DNA from 2 places in the Streptococcus sp. 9.1 genome. Region 1 is predicted to be linked to the other one. Evidence: predicted binding sites of a transcription regulator. Region 1 holds the regulator's gene; the other holds the start of a gene.
The links. Region 1 encodes Rex, which represses fermentation and respiration genes when NADH is low (regulators of the CRP and FNR family bind a similar motif). Its sites were predicted from a motif close to TTGTGAANTANTTCACAA; they were not measured.

Region 1 (6,711 bases):
GAGAAGTAAATGAAACGTCTATTGCTTTATGTTCATTTCAATAAATATGATCATATTAGTCGACATGTATTTTATCAACTTGAACATATGAGACCCTTGTTTGATAAATTGGTTTTTATTTCAAATAGTCGTCTTAGTGAAAGTGAAGTACAAAAGCTTCGTGATAAACACTTGATTGATGATTTTATCCAACGTGAGAATAAGGGTTACGATTTTGCTGCTTGGCATGATGGTATGGAATTTGTTGGATTTGATAACTTGAAACAGTATGATTCTGTCACTGTTATGAATGATACCTGTTTTGGTCCTCTATGGGATATGGCACCAATCTATGATAAATATGAATCAAACCCAAATGTAGATTTTTGGGGTATGACTAATCATCAAGGAATCAAGGCTGGTGATATTTATATTCATGAACATTTGCAATCTTACTTTATTTCATTTAAAAAACGTTTAGTTGAATCTAGTGTTTTCCAAAAGTTCTGGAAGTCAGTTGAGAGTTTCGAAGATGTTCAAAAGGTAATCGATAATTATGAAACTCTTTATACCAAGAAGTTTATGGATGCTGGATTTAAGTATGAATCGATTCTTAATACGATTCCACTAAATGATAAGTTTTTCCATAGTAATTTTACAATTCATTATCCTCATGTTTTGCTTGATGCAGGGGTTCCATTTATTAAGGTTAAGACATTTGATTTAACCCAGCACCTTGCACCTTATTTGCTTAAGGAAATTGAGAATAGAACGGACTATCCGGTAGAATTCATTTTGTCACACATGTCGGATATGAGTTTACCGACTCCACCTTATTTACTTGATCGCAAAGTCATTGAGGAAAGCTCAGAGACATATTCAGACACTAAAAAAATTGCTGTACATCTTCACACCTACTATGTCGACTTACTCGAAGACTTTTTGAAGCAATTTGAGAATTTTCACTTTACTTATGACCTCTTCTTAACAACGGATTCTGAAGAGAAGAAGGAAGAGATTCAGTCTATCCTTGATAAGAATGGAAAAGTAGCTCGAATCTTTATTACTGGGAATCGTGGACGTGATGTTATTCCAATGCTTAAGTTGAAAGATGAACTTTCTGCTTATGATTATATTGGACATTTCCATACGAAAAAATCACCAGAATACCCTTATTGGGTTGGAGATTCATGGCGAAATGAACTTTTCTCAATGTTAATTCAACCTGCTGATAATATTATTGCAAATCTAGAACGTGATGATAGGTTAGGGCTTGTAATTGCTGATATTCCAACTTTCTTCCGTTATACTAAAATTGTGGATCCTTGGAATGAGAATCGTTTTGCCGAAGGAATGAATGATTTATGGGAGCGTATGAATCTTGGTCGAGAAATTGACTTTGATAAGATGAATACTTTTATCATGAGTTATGGAACATTTATTTGGTTTAAATATGATGCTTTGAAACCGTTGTTTGACCTTGATTTGCAAGATGAAGAAATCCCAGCAGAACCAATTCCTCAACATACCATTTTGCATTCAATTGAGCGTATTCTAGTTTACCTCGCATGGGCAAGACGTTATGATTATGCGATTGCAAAAAACGATATCTATATTACGCCTTTTGTAGATAATGTTGTGTTAAATATCCGACCTGATACTTTACCAAATACCTATATTAATTTTGATAATATCGGTGGTATAAAAGGTGCTCTCAAATATATTATTGTAGGTCCAGGAACTGCTGTGAAGTATATTTTGAGAAGAATAAAACGTAGATTTACATCCAAGAGTAGTAAAAATACTATGAAATAGTAATTATCCCCCTCCCACTTACGAATAGGTAAGTAGGAGGTTTTTTCTTATGTATAGTATTGTATCTGAGGAGTCGGGACTTTTGCCTCGTGAGCGACTCTTACAGAAGGGTGCAGAGGTTTTATCGGACCAGGAGTTGTTGGCGATAGTGCTGCGAACAGGGACCAAGTCTGAGTCGGTCTTATCTATGGCTAATCGTATTTTGAAAGGGATGACGAGTTTGGCGGATTTGTCTCGCTTGTCCCTGAATGAGCTTCAGGAGATTCCTGGTATTGGGCGTGTGAAGTCTATTGAGCTGAAGGCTATGGTGGAGTTGGCTAAGCGGATTGAGAAGGCTGAGTTGGCTCGTTCCGAGCAGATTATGTCCAGTCAGCAGGTGGCCCGTCGTATGATGTTGGATATTGGGGACAAGCCTCAGGAGCATCTGGTGGCTATCTATTTGGATACGCAGAATCGTATTATTCAGCAAAAGACGGTCTTTATTGGTGGTGTTCGACGTTCGATTGCTGAGCCACGTGAGATTTTGCATTATGCCTGTCATCTGATGGCAACGTCTTTGATTGTGGTTCACAATCATCCGTCAGGTGAGGCCTATCCTAGTCGTAATGATATTGATTTTACTCAAAAGATTAAGCGGTCCTGTGACGACTTAGGGATTTGTCTGCTTGATCATCTGATTGTTGGCAAATCGACCTATTATTCTTTTCGTGAGGAGAGGGAGGATTTTGAGCTTTAGATTGAGCCGATGGAAAAAAGACAAGAGAAAAGCAACTGAGTGCAGTCTCAGTTGCTTTTAAAGTTCGTTAACGACGTATTCAAAGAGTTTGAGGTCTTCTTCACGTTTGTCTAGGAGAAGCTCTGGGTGCCACTGTACACCAAGAAAGCGAAGGTCTGGACTATTTGACTCAACAGCTTCGACTGTGTTGTCCTCAGGATCACGCGCAATGACACGAAGGTCAGAGGCCAAGTGTTTGATACTTTGATGGTGGAAGGAGTTGATAGAGGTTTCACTTCCGTAGATTTCTGCCAACTTACTGTTCTCATCAACAATCATCTCATGGTAGAGGTAATCAGACGGCTTGTCCTGCCAGTGATGCTCAATATCTTGATGGAGGCTACCACCTAGTGCGACGTTCATGAGTTGGGTTCCACGACAGATTGAAAAGATGGGTTTCTTCTGCTTAGTGGCTTCCTCGATGAGTGCCATTTCAAAGATATCCCGTTCGAGGAAGAAGTCATCTTCACTGGCATGGTTCTCTTCGTTGTAGAATTTAGGGTCAACGTTTTGCCCACCGATCAGGATAAGCTTATCAATCATGGAGATGTAGGTCTTGGCTTCCGAAGGATCGGATACTGGTAGTAGGATTGCTAGGCCACCGGCTCTTTGAACTCCTTCTACAAAGCCAGATGGGGCATAGGACCAGTTGATGTCTTCATGGGCTGGATTAGGCCTTACATTGGCAGTGATTCCGATAATTGGTTTAGTCATTGTTTCTCCTTGATTTTTCTTCTTCTTTCATGAAATAGAGTAGGGTTTGTAGTTCGCTAGTCAAGTCTACATATTGGACCACCACATGGCGTGGAAGATTGAGGTTAACTGGAGAGAAGCAGAGAATGCCTTCAATTCCGGCATCAACCAAAAGATCAGCCACCTCCTGAGCCTTAACTGATGGCACTGTCAGGATGGCTGTTTTGATATCTTCTTGAGCGATTTTCTCCTTGATTTGAGAGATACCATAGATAGGGATCTTATCTTCGGTTTGTGTCCCTACTAATTCATTATCATCTGTATCAAAAGCCATGACCAGCTGCATGCGATTGCGCTCTTGAAAACGGTAGTGGAGGAGGGCACGCCCGACATTCCCAACACCTACGAGGAGTACCTTGGTAGTCGCATTGTCATTAAGGAGTTCAGCGAAAAATGTCATTAGCTTATTCACATCATAACCAAAGCCACGACGACCTAGCTCACCAAAGTAGGAGAAGTCTCGACGAACAGTGGCAGGGTCAATCCCAATAGCTTCAGCAATTTGTTTAGAGCTTGCTTTGTCGATATTTTCACGATGGAATCGCTTGAAAATACGATAGTAGAGAGAGAGACGTTTGGCAGTGGCGTTTGGGATGTTTTTCTCAAATGTCATTGATCGCTTTCCTTTCTTCAATTAGTATGATTCTCTTATATTTTAAGAAAAGTTTGTGAAGATTGCAACAAAATAGTGTAGATGAGGCGATATAAAAAACCTATCACAAGGATAGGCTATTTCTATGTATTAAGAAAGAAGTTTAGACTTCTTCTTGCTCGAAAACGTTACGATCAACCAAACTCTGCATCAAGAAATAGAATTTCTCTTGCAAGATGTGATGATCTTCATTTTTAAAGATATTAACGTTACGAAGGCCAGATTTGTCTGTAATCGACAATTTGAAACCAGTCAAGTCTTTGTTAATAGTGATTTTGAGTGGGAAACCTTCGCCTGAGTTAGGCACTTTTTCGAGAAGGCGGTGCAACTCGTAGTTTCCGATTTTATTTTGCACAAAAGTCGTATCACGTAGAGTGAATTTTTTGACATTAGGACTGATGTTGTAACGGTACTTACAGTCAGTCAAATGAATGCTTTTTTCAAATGCCATGTTAGTCTCCTATGATTTGATTAAGTTTTTCTGCTAGGGCCTGGAGTTCTTCAGCGGTATTTTCCTCTGATAAACTAATGCGAATGGCTGTTTTTAGCTTGTCAGAATCCTTGCCATAGAGGGCCTGGATGACATGGCTAGGGTCAACAGTTCCAGCAGTACAAGCAGAACCTGTTGAGACAGCAAAGCCAGCTAGGTCTAACAAGGTTAAGAGAGGGCCGTTTTCCTTATCAGGAAAACTGATGTTGATGACGTGAGGTAGGCTAGGTCCTCCACCATTGATTTCATAAGGAATGGTAAGGGAATCTAGAAAGGCCTGACGAATCGTTTCAACATGCTGGTAATTGTCTTGGTAGTGGTCACTAGCATGCTTGTAAGCAGCGGTCATACCGGCAATACCGACCAGATTTTCAGTACTGGCACGGCGTTTTTCTTCTTGCTCACCACCGTGAAGTAGGTTGTCAAAATGCAAATCGTTATGATAGAGCAAGCCGACACCTTTAGGTCCGTGGAATTTATGGGCACTAATAGAGAGAAAATTGGCTCCAAGTTCCTCTGGGTGAATAGGAAGCTTTCCTGCTACCTGAACGGCATCGACGTGGAAGGCAGCTTGGTGATTGGCAAGCAAGTCACCAATTTCCTTAATAGGAAGCAATTGGCCAGTCTCATTATTGGCATACATAACAGAAACCAGAATGGTATCGTCACGTAAGGCATCAGCGATTTGTTGGGCAGTAATGACTTGATTTTCTGGTTGAATATAGGTTACTTCAAAACCAAAACGCTCTTCCAAGTAGGCCATGGTGTGAAGGACAGAGTGGTGTTCAATAGCAGTTGTAATCAGGTGCTTACCTTTAGATTGATTGGCTAGGGCGTAACCTTTGATAGCTGTATTGTTTCCTTCAGTCCCACCAGAAGTGAAAATAAGCTTACGAGCAGGGACTCCAAAGTGTTTGGCCATTTCTTCACGGGCTTCACGAAGTTCCTTAGAAGCCTGTCGACCGTAAGCATGGAGGCTGGATGGATTCCCAAAGGTTTCAGTCATGACATGTGTCATAGCTGAAATAGCAGCAGTATTTAAAGGAGTTGTTGCCGCATTGTCCAAATAAACCATAGCTTAGTCCTCGTTTGCAGTGTAAGCAAAGAGTGGGCTAAGTGGTTGACGTTCGAAAATACGAGTAGTAGCGTTAGCGATTAGCTTACTTGCTGAAATGTATTTAACGTTTGTAGGAACTTTTTCTTTAGTTGCAACTGAATCTGTCACCAAGATTTCTTTAATTGGGGCAGCGTTGAGGACTTCAGCAGCACCTCCTGCAAAGAGACCGTGACTAGCTACTGCATAGATGTCTTTAACGCCACCACGTTCAAGGATTTTAGCAGCTTCAGCAAACGTTTTACCAGTGTTAAGGATATCATCAACCAAGATTGCTGTTTTTCCTTCAACCTCACCGATGATGTAGCCTTCTTCACGTTCTGAATCATCTTGAGCGTAGTCAATGATAGCGATTGGTGCATCAAGGTAGTCCGCCAAGCTACGAGCACGTTTAACACCCGAGTTTTTAGGGCTAACAACGACAACATCACTTCCTGTGAATCCTTTTTTGTTGTAGTATTCAGCAAACAAAGGCATTGTGAAGAGGTTGTCTACTGGGATATCGAAGAATCCTTGAACTTGGACAGCGTGAAGGTCAAGCGTCAAAACACGATTGACACCAGCTTTAACTAGCATATTGGCAATCAATTTAGCAGTGATTGGTTCACGTGACGCAGCGATACGGTCTTGACGTGCATAACCAAAGTAAGGCATAACAACGTTGACAGAGTTAGCACTGGCACGTTTGCAGGCATCAATCATGATGAGCAATTCCCAAAGGTGGTCGTTAACAGGGTTGCTAGTAGATTGGATGATATAGATATCGTCCCCACGAACAGACTCTTCAATGTTGATCATGATTTCACCGTCAGAAAATTGACGTGAAGATACTTTACCAAGTGGCAATCCAGTAGCCTCAGCAATTTTTTCAGCAATCTCTGGGTTTGAGCTGAGCGAGAACAATTTCAATTGTGGGTTTGCTTTTTGATGTACCATGACGATGGTGACTCCTTTAAAAAAATAAGATGCTAAGCCCAGTTAGGGCTATTGTAATAAAACTAAAGATAGTTCTATTTTAGCAAAAAGAAGCAGAAATTTCAGCCTTCAAAGTGTGATATTAGTGAAAAATACCGAACCTTTGTTAGATAAAACGCCTTTGTATGCGTTTTTAGAGAAATCTATTACCCTCTGGA
Region 2 (6,711 bases), on a different contig from region 1:
TTTAGGTTCCAAAACCTCAAGAATAGTTTTCACAATTCGTTGACCAATTTCGCGGCTAGAGGCTTTGCCGATAGTCCCACCAGCAACCTCACTGGAAGACAGGCCCAAGACAAAGATAGCTCCTCTCCCAATAGCTGAACGTTCAACAATATCTTCTACAAGCACACGTGTCTTCTCTTCTAAATCTAGCAACATCACAACAGCCCTCCTTTAGACAACAGCTGTATTCAGGATTCGCACAATAAGATAGTACAGAATCACAAAAAAGACAAGGAAAAATGCCCCTAATAATAATAACTGCCTACGACGTTTCTTACTTAGGTCCCAGGAGAAACCAAATCCCATCAAAAAAGGACCAACACTATAACTTAGCATAAACCATAAATCTACACGTGTTATATGCCAAAAAGAAGAAATAAAGGCCGCCAAACCTATTAAGGATAAGATCCAAGAATAGTCCCAACGATCTGGTTTAGCAAAAGCCAAGCCTATTAAGAAGCAGCCCAAGGCAGGCATGATAATAAATGATAGGGTCATAAAATAAAACATGCCATTATTATAGCATGTTTTACAGTTTCATGTTAGTGGCGGTTAATAACACCATAAGCAATAGTGAATGCAATAGCAGCAATACCTACAACGATTGCCATGACAGCCCAAAAAATAGTCATCGCACGGCGTCCCTTACGATTGTTAAAAGGAAGTCCCCAACCAATCATGATAACACCTAGCAATCCAAGCCAGATTTTATAAGTGATAACAATCGCCGAATCAAAATAGGCAAAAGCAACCAAACCTAAACCTAGCAAAGAAATCAAATAAGACCACTTACCCTTCAAAAATGAAGGCAAGGCCCAACCAAATAACACTAAACCTAGTAGAGCAAGAGCTCCACCACCAAAAAATACAGGTACAATATAATTATCAAACATATTCATATTATAGCATATCTTAAAAAGTTAGGAAATAGAATCTATCAACCAAAGCCATATCCACTCTTTAAAATTGTTTACCCTCAATCACAGATTACTTGGCAGATACTAACTATTTATTTGGGTACAAAAAAACAAGACCCAGAAAGGACCTTGTCTTAATAAGCTAATTAAGCTTTGTTTGCGCTACTTCTATAATCAAAACGAACTGAAATTTAGAAATCGGGGGCAAATCTGTGGCAAAACATAAGAAAAAGGCTTGTCCACATTGGACAAACCCTTTATTTTCAAGCTTATATAGTCTAATTAAGCTTTGTTTGCTCCCAATCACAGATTGATTCGCAGACACTAACTATTTATTGGGTACAAAAAAACAAGATCCAGAAAAGACCTTGTTCTTTTTTTCAATTAAGCTTTGTTTGCTGAACCGAATACGTCGATACGTTCTTCAACAGCTTCTGTGATAGCTTCGAAACCTGGTTTCAAGAATTTACGTGGGTCGAAGAGTTTCTTCTTGTCGTATTCTGCTTCATTTGCTTCGTATTCAGCAACAAATTTACGTGTTGCGTTAGCAAATGCGATTTGACATTCAGTGTTAACGTTAACTTTAGCAACACCAAGTTTGATAGCTTCTTGGATTTGATCGTCAGGAATACCTGATCCACCGTGCAATACGATTGGGAAGTTAGGAACAGCTTCTGTCAATTTTTGCAAGTGGTCAAGGTGAAGTCCGCTCCAGTTTTCTGGGTAAGGACCGTGGATGTTACCGATACCTGCTGCAAGGAAGTCGATACCAGTTGCAACCATAGCTTTAGCATCTTCGATTGGTGCCAATTCACCATCACCGATGATACCATCTTCTTCACCACCGATTGTACCAACTTCAGCTTCAACTGATACACCGTTAGCGTGTGCAAATTCAACAACTTTAGCTGCTTTTTCAAGGTTTTCTTCAACTGGAAGGTGTGAACCGTCAAACATAACTGAAGTGTAACCTACACGGATACATTCCAAAGCGTCATTGTAGTGACCGTGGTCAAGGTGAATAGCAACTGGTACAGTGATACCCATTGATTCAACCAATTCTTCGATAAGGACTTTACACAATTTGTAACCACCCATGTACTTAGCTGCACCCATAGAAGTTTGGATAAGTACTGGAGCTTGTTTAGCTTCTGCTGCACGCAAGATAGCTTGAGTCCACTCAAGGTTGTTTGTGTTAAATCCACCAACTGCGTAACCATTATCACGAGCTGCTTGGACAAATTTTTCTGCTGAAACGATTGCCATTATAAAGGCCTCCTATATTTTTTTGGGTTTGAACCCGTTTACAAGTTTATTCTATCACAATTAGACTCAAAAAACTAGCTTTTCTACAATTTGTAAGCGTTTTGATTTTTTAATACAAAAAAACCAGTCATCTGACTGGTTACTCTGCGGAAAGAGGGACTTGAACCCTCACGACCTAAAGCGGTCACAGGATCCTTAGTCCTGCGCGTCTGCCAATTCCGCCATTTCCGCTAACAACATTAGTTATTATATCAAGATTGACAACTCGTGTCAATACTTTTTTTGAAAGTTTTTATAACTTTCTCTTGTCTCTTTCGAAACAACTACTATATAATACCATTTATTGTTTACTGACGTCAATACTTTTTTGCCTTTTTTTAAATTTTTTAGCAAAAGTTATCTATTATATCTTTTATCAAAGGTTAAGCTAAACTCTTATTCAGTTTATCTAATTTCTCTCTAAGGGGAGCTAAGTAGACTTCTTCTCCAAAACCACGCGATTTTAAGCCATCCTCAGCACAAGCCAATAACGATTCTGTCAAAGGTAAAATCATTTTGAGGTCCGTAGCAGAAATATCCTTTTTCGAAAATAAACGACGAATTTTAGGAAAATCATAGTCAAATGCTTCAAAAAAAGATGCGTCATTCAAAATATTTTCTAGATTTTCCAAATTGACTAAAAGACCAAGGTGAAAAGCTGCTGGTGCAAAGGTTGATGAGAAAGGTTGAGTACAAACACTGCGAAACTCAATCGTCCCTCGCGTCGTTAAATCTTGGAATTGATAAGAACGGTGAGTCTTAAAATCTTCCTCACTTGGCTCAATAGTGACTACTTTGCCATGAATAGAGTGTGCTTTGACAGATGACGTACTTAGATAGTCTTTAGCACGTATTGGTTCAAAATAGTAGGTTTCGTCACCACGCTTAGCAGTAAAAATGGCTGTCTCAGACAAGTAAGAAAAATAGTCATCTTCACTCTTAAATACCTTGGGAAATACTCCTGCATTTTCCTCAAACACACCATGCATGGAATTCTCCCAGAAAACATCACGGGAAAGCGCTAAATCCCAATCAGAACCCCAAAACTCAGAGTTTGCCAATAATACTGCCTTGGGTCCCTCTATTTGATTAAAAGCATTTAAGACTCTTAAATAGGACGTTTTTGAAACATCTAACTGTACCTGACTCCCACAGATGAAAGAACCATATTCTGGATAATCATGAAAGAAAGGATTGTTCTTTGCTTTAGATAGCTCGAGAAAATCCATAAGCATTTCATAACGAGGAGATTTAACAGGTCTGTTGTCATTTTTTGCCCAGTTTGGATTCACTCCCCAACCTTGCAACTCATGATTATGATTCTGAAGATAGGGTTGGATTATACTGAGGTAAGTATCCAGACGTTCCTCAACCTCAGAAATTCTCTCAGCCTTTGCAAAAGCAAACTCGATTGTATTGTACGAAACTTCAAAAAGAATCATGTCTCCAGAAGCTTTATCGATAAGCTGAATAGGATTATTATCAGAATCATACTTATCAGCTTGAAAATCAAAATTATCCAAAAGATAGACTAGTAACTGTTTTGTAAGAGAGACATCTGTAGCATTACCACTCAAATTAACAACTGGGTATTCCAACTCAATCCCCACAAATAATTCGGGTTGCTCCTTAATTGGCTCATAGTACCTTTGCTTAAGCAATTCCTTGGCTGTTGTCAAAATAATGCCCCCCTTTTTAAAATAAGCTTATTCCATTATATCAAAATATTCAGACGATTTATAGACAAAAAAACGCCTGCTTACGAAAAATAACCGTATTACCTTTCGTAAACAAGCGTTACATGCTTATTTATTCCCATTTTTATGATGAGTGTTCCCGCTAGGCGTATGCCCAGCGGTAGACCAGAGCTAGACTAAGAAAAGCTAAGCTATTCCATCATCATAACACTCAACAAAATTGATAAAAATTAAACAAGTTCGATGATTGCCATTGGGGCAGCATCGCCACGACGTGGTTCTGTTTTAAGGATACGAGTGTATCCACCGTTACGTTCAGCATAACGAGGTGCGATTTCTGAGAAAAGTTTTTGAAGAGCAGTTGTTGATGTATATTTATCAGTTGCTTCATCATAGCTTTCAGATGCAATTTCGTTACGTACAAATGCAGCTGCTTGACGACGTGCGTGCAAATCACCACGTTTACCAAGAGTGATCATTTTTTCAACTGTTTTACGGATTTCTTTAGCACGTGCTTCAGTTGTAACGATTGCTTCGTTAATGATAAGATCTGTAGTCAAATCACGAAGAACCGCTTTACGTTGTGAGCTTGTGCGTCCAAGTTTACGGTAAGCCATGTTATCCTCCTATGTTATTATTTATCGTTTTTGAGTCCAAGTCCAAGATCAGCCAACTTAACTTTGACTTCTTCAAGAGATTTACGACCTAGGTTACGGACTTTCATCATTTCAGGCTCAGTTTTTTCTGTCAAATCATGAACGGTATTAATACCGGCACGTTTCAAACAGTTATATGAGCGTACAGACAAATCAAGTTCTTCGATGGTACGGTCAAGCACCTTTTCATCGTTCACTTTTTCAGTTTCTTTCATTACATCAGTAGCTTTAGCAACATCAGTAAGGTCAGTAAACAAATTCAAGTGTTCAATCAAAACGCGAGCCGAGAGACCGAGGGCATCTTCAGGGATGATTGTTCCGTTTGTCATGATTTCGATTGTCAATTTATCAAAACCATCATTGCTACCTACACGGGCAGGTTCAACTTGATAATTGACTTTTTTCACTGGTGTGTAGATTGAATCTACAGCCAATGTTCCCACTGGTGCATCATCTTTCTTGTTTTCATCTGCTGGAACATAACCACGGTTTGTAGCTACTGTCATAGTCGCTTTCAAAGAAGCGCCGTCAGCGATAGTGAAAAGATAATGATCAGGGTTAACAATTTCAATGTCGCTATCAGTCAAGATGTCTCCAGCAGTAACTTCAGCTGGACCTTGGACATCAAGTTCAATTGTCTTTTCGTCTTCGACGTAAGATTTTACAGCAAGTCCTTTAATATTAAGGATGATTTGCATCACGTCTTCACGGACGCCTGGTACGGTATCAAATTCGTGGAGTACTCCATCAATCTTAATTGATGTTACGGCAGCACCTGGAAGTGATGACAAAAGTACACGACGAAGAGAGTTACCCAAAGTTGTACCATAACCACGTTCTAGTGGTTCGATGACAAATTTGCCGTAATCTTTATTTTCATCAATTTTTGTTATTATTGGTTTTTCAAACTCAATCATTTATTATACTCCCTCGAAACGAACCTTGTGTACTATTGTTATTAAAGATTACACACGACGACGTTTTGGAGGACGACAACCATTATGTGGTACAGGTGTTACATCACGGATTGCTGTTACTTCAAGACCTGCAGCAGCAAGAGCACGGATAGCAGACTCACGACCTGAACCAGGACCTTTAACAGTTACTTCAACTGTTTTAAGACCATGTTCTTGTGCAGATTTAGCAGCAGCTTCTGAAGCCATTTGTGCAGCAAATGGTGTAGATTTACGAGAACCTTTGAAACCAAGAGCACCAGCTGATGACCATGCTACAGCGTTACCATGCACATCTGTAATCATAACAATAGTGTTATTGAAAGTAGCGTGAATGTGAGCAATACCAGATTCGATATTCTTTTTCACACGACGTTTACGTGTTGGTTTAGCCAATGTTTTTACCTCCTATTTTATTTTAATTATTTTTTCTTACCTGCAATCGCAACAGCTTTACCTTTACGAGTGCGGGCATTGTTTTTAGTGTTTTGTCCACGGACAGGAAGTCCACGACGGTGACGGATACCACGGTATGAACCGATTTCCATCAAACGTTTGATGTTAAGGTTAACTTCACGACGAAGGTCACCTTCAACTTTGATTGCATCCACTTCGCGACGGATAGCGTCTTCTTGATCAATTGTCAAATCTTTAACGCGGATGTCTTCAGAAACGCCTGCAGCAGCCAAGATTTTCTTAGATGTTGCAAGTCCGATACCGTATACGTAAGTAAGTGAAATTACTACACGTTTATCGTTTGGAATGTCAACTCCAGCAATACGAGCCATGATTTCTCCTTTCTATATTATCCTTGACGTTGTTTGTGTTTTGGATTTGTTGGACAAATTACCATAACACGACCGTTACGACGAATAACTTTACAGTATTCGCAAATTGGTTTAACCGATGGTCTTACCTTCATGTTTTAATCCCTCCAATTATTTCGATTATTTAAAGCGGTATGTGATGCGTCCACGTGTCAAATCATAAGGACTCATTTCAACAGTCACACGGTCACCGACCAAAATACGAATGTAGTTTTTACGGATTTTACCAGAAACTGTCGCCAAAATTTGGTGTCCATTTTCCAATTCAACAGTAAACATAGCATTAGGCATAGTTTCTACAACTTTACCTTCAATTT

Region 2: H7T93_RS03880 (class II fructose-bisphosphate aldolase) is a predicted target of Rex. The motif match lies at 2,265-2,282, and genes of this name have one in related genera.

The regions. Positions count from the first base shown of each region.
Region 1 is NZ_JACLQS010000006.1:74,761-81,471, forward strand. It holds gene H7T93_RS05925 (glycosyltransferase family 2 protein) at 1-13, shown strand, start outside; gene H7T93_RS05930 (rhamnan synthesis F family protein) at 10-1,794, shown strand; gene radC (RadC family protein) at 1,844-2,530, shown strand; gene H7T93_RS05940 (gamma-glutamyl-gamma-aminobutyrate hydrolase family protein) at 2,588-3,283, opposite strand; gene H7T93_RS05945 (redox-sensing transcriptional repressor Rex) at 3,276-3,935, opposite strand; gene H7T93_RS05950 (DUF1831 domain-containing protein) at 4,078-4,425, opposite strand; gene H7T93_RS05955 (cysteine desulfurase family protein) at 4,427-5,539, opposite strand; gene H7T93_RS05960 (ribose-phosphate diphosphokinase) at 5,543-6,514, opposite strand.
Region 2 is NZ_JACLQS010000003.1:110,853-117,563, reverse strand. It holds gene H7T93_RS03895 (TIGR01440 family protein) at 1-195, opposite strand, end outside; gene H7T93_RS03890 (hypothetical protein) at 211-549, opposite strand; gene H7T93_RS03885 (hypothetical protein) at 582-938, opposite strand; gene H7T93_RS03880 (class II fructose-bisphosphate aldolase) at 1,341-2,222, opposite strand; tRNA gene H7T93_RS03875 (tRNA-Leu) at 2,368-2,453, opposite strand; gene H7T93_RS03870 (gamma-glutamylcysteine synthetase) at 2,645-3,940, opposite strand; gene rplQ (50S ribosomal protein L17) at 4,189-4,575, opposite strand; gene H7T93_RS03860 (DNA-directed RNA polymerase subunit alpha) at 4,593-5,531, opposite strand; gene rpsK (30S ribosomal protein S11) at 5,580-5,963, opposite strand; gene rpsM (30S ribosomal protein S13) at 5,990-6,355, opposite strand; gene rpmJ (50S ribosomal protein L36) at 6,373-6,489, opposite strand; gene infA (translation initiation factor IF-1) at 6,515-6,711, opposite strand, start outside.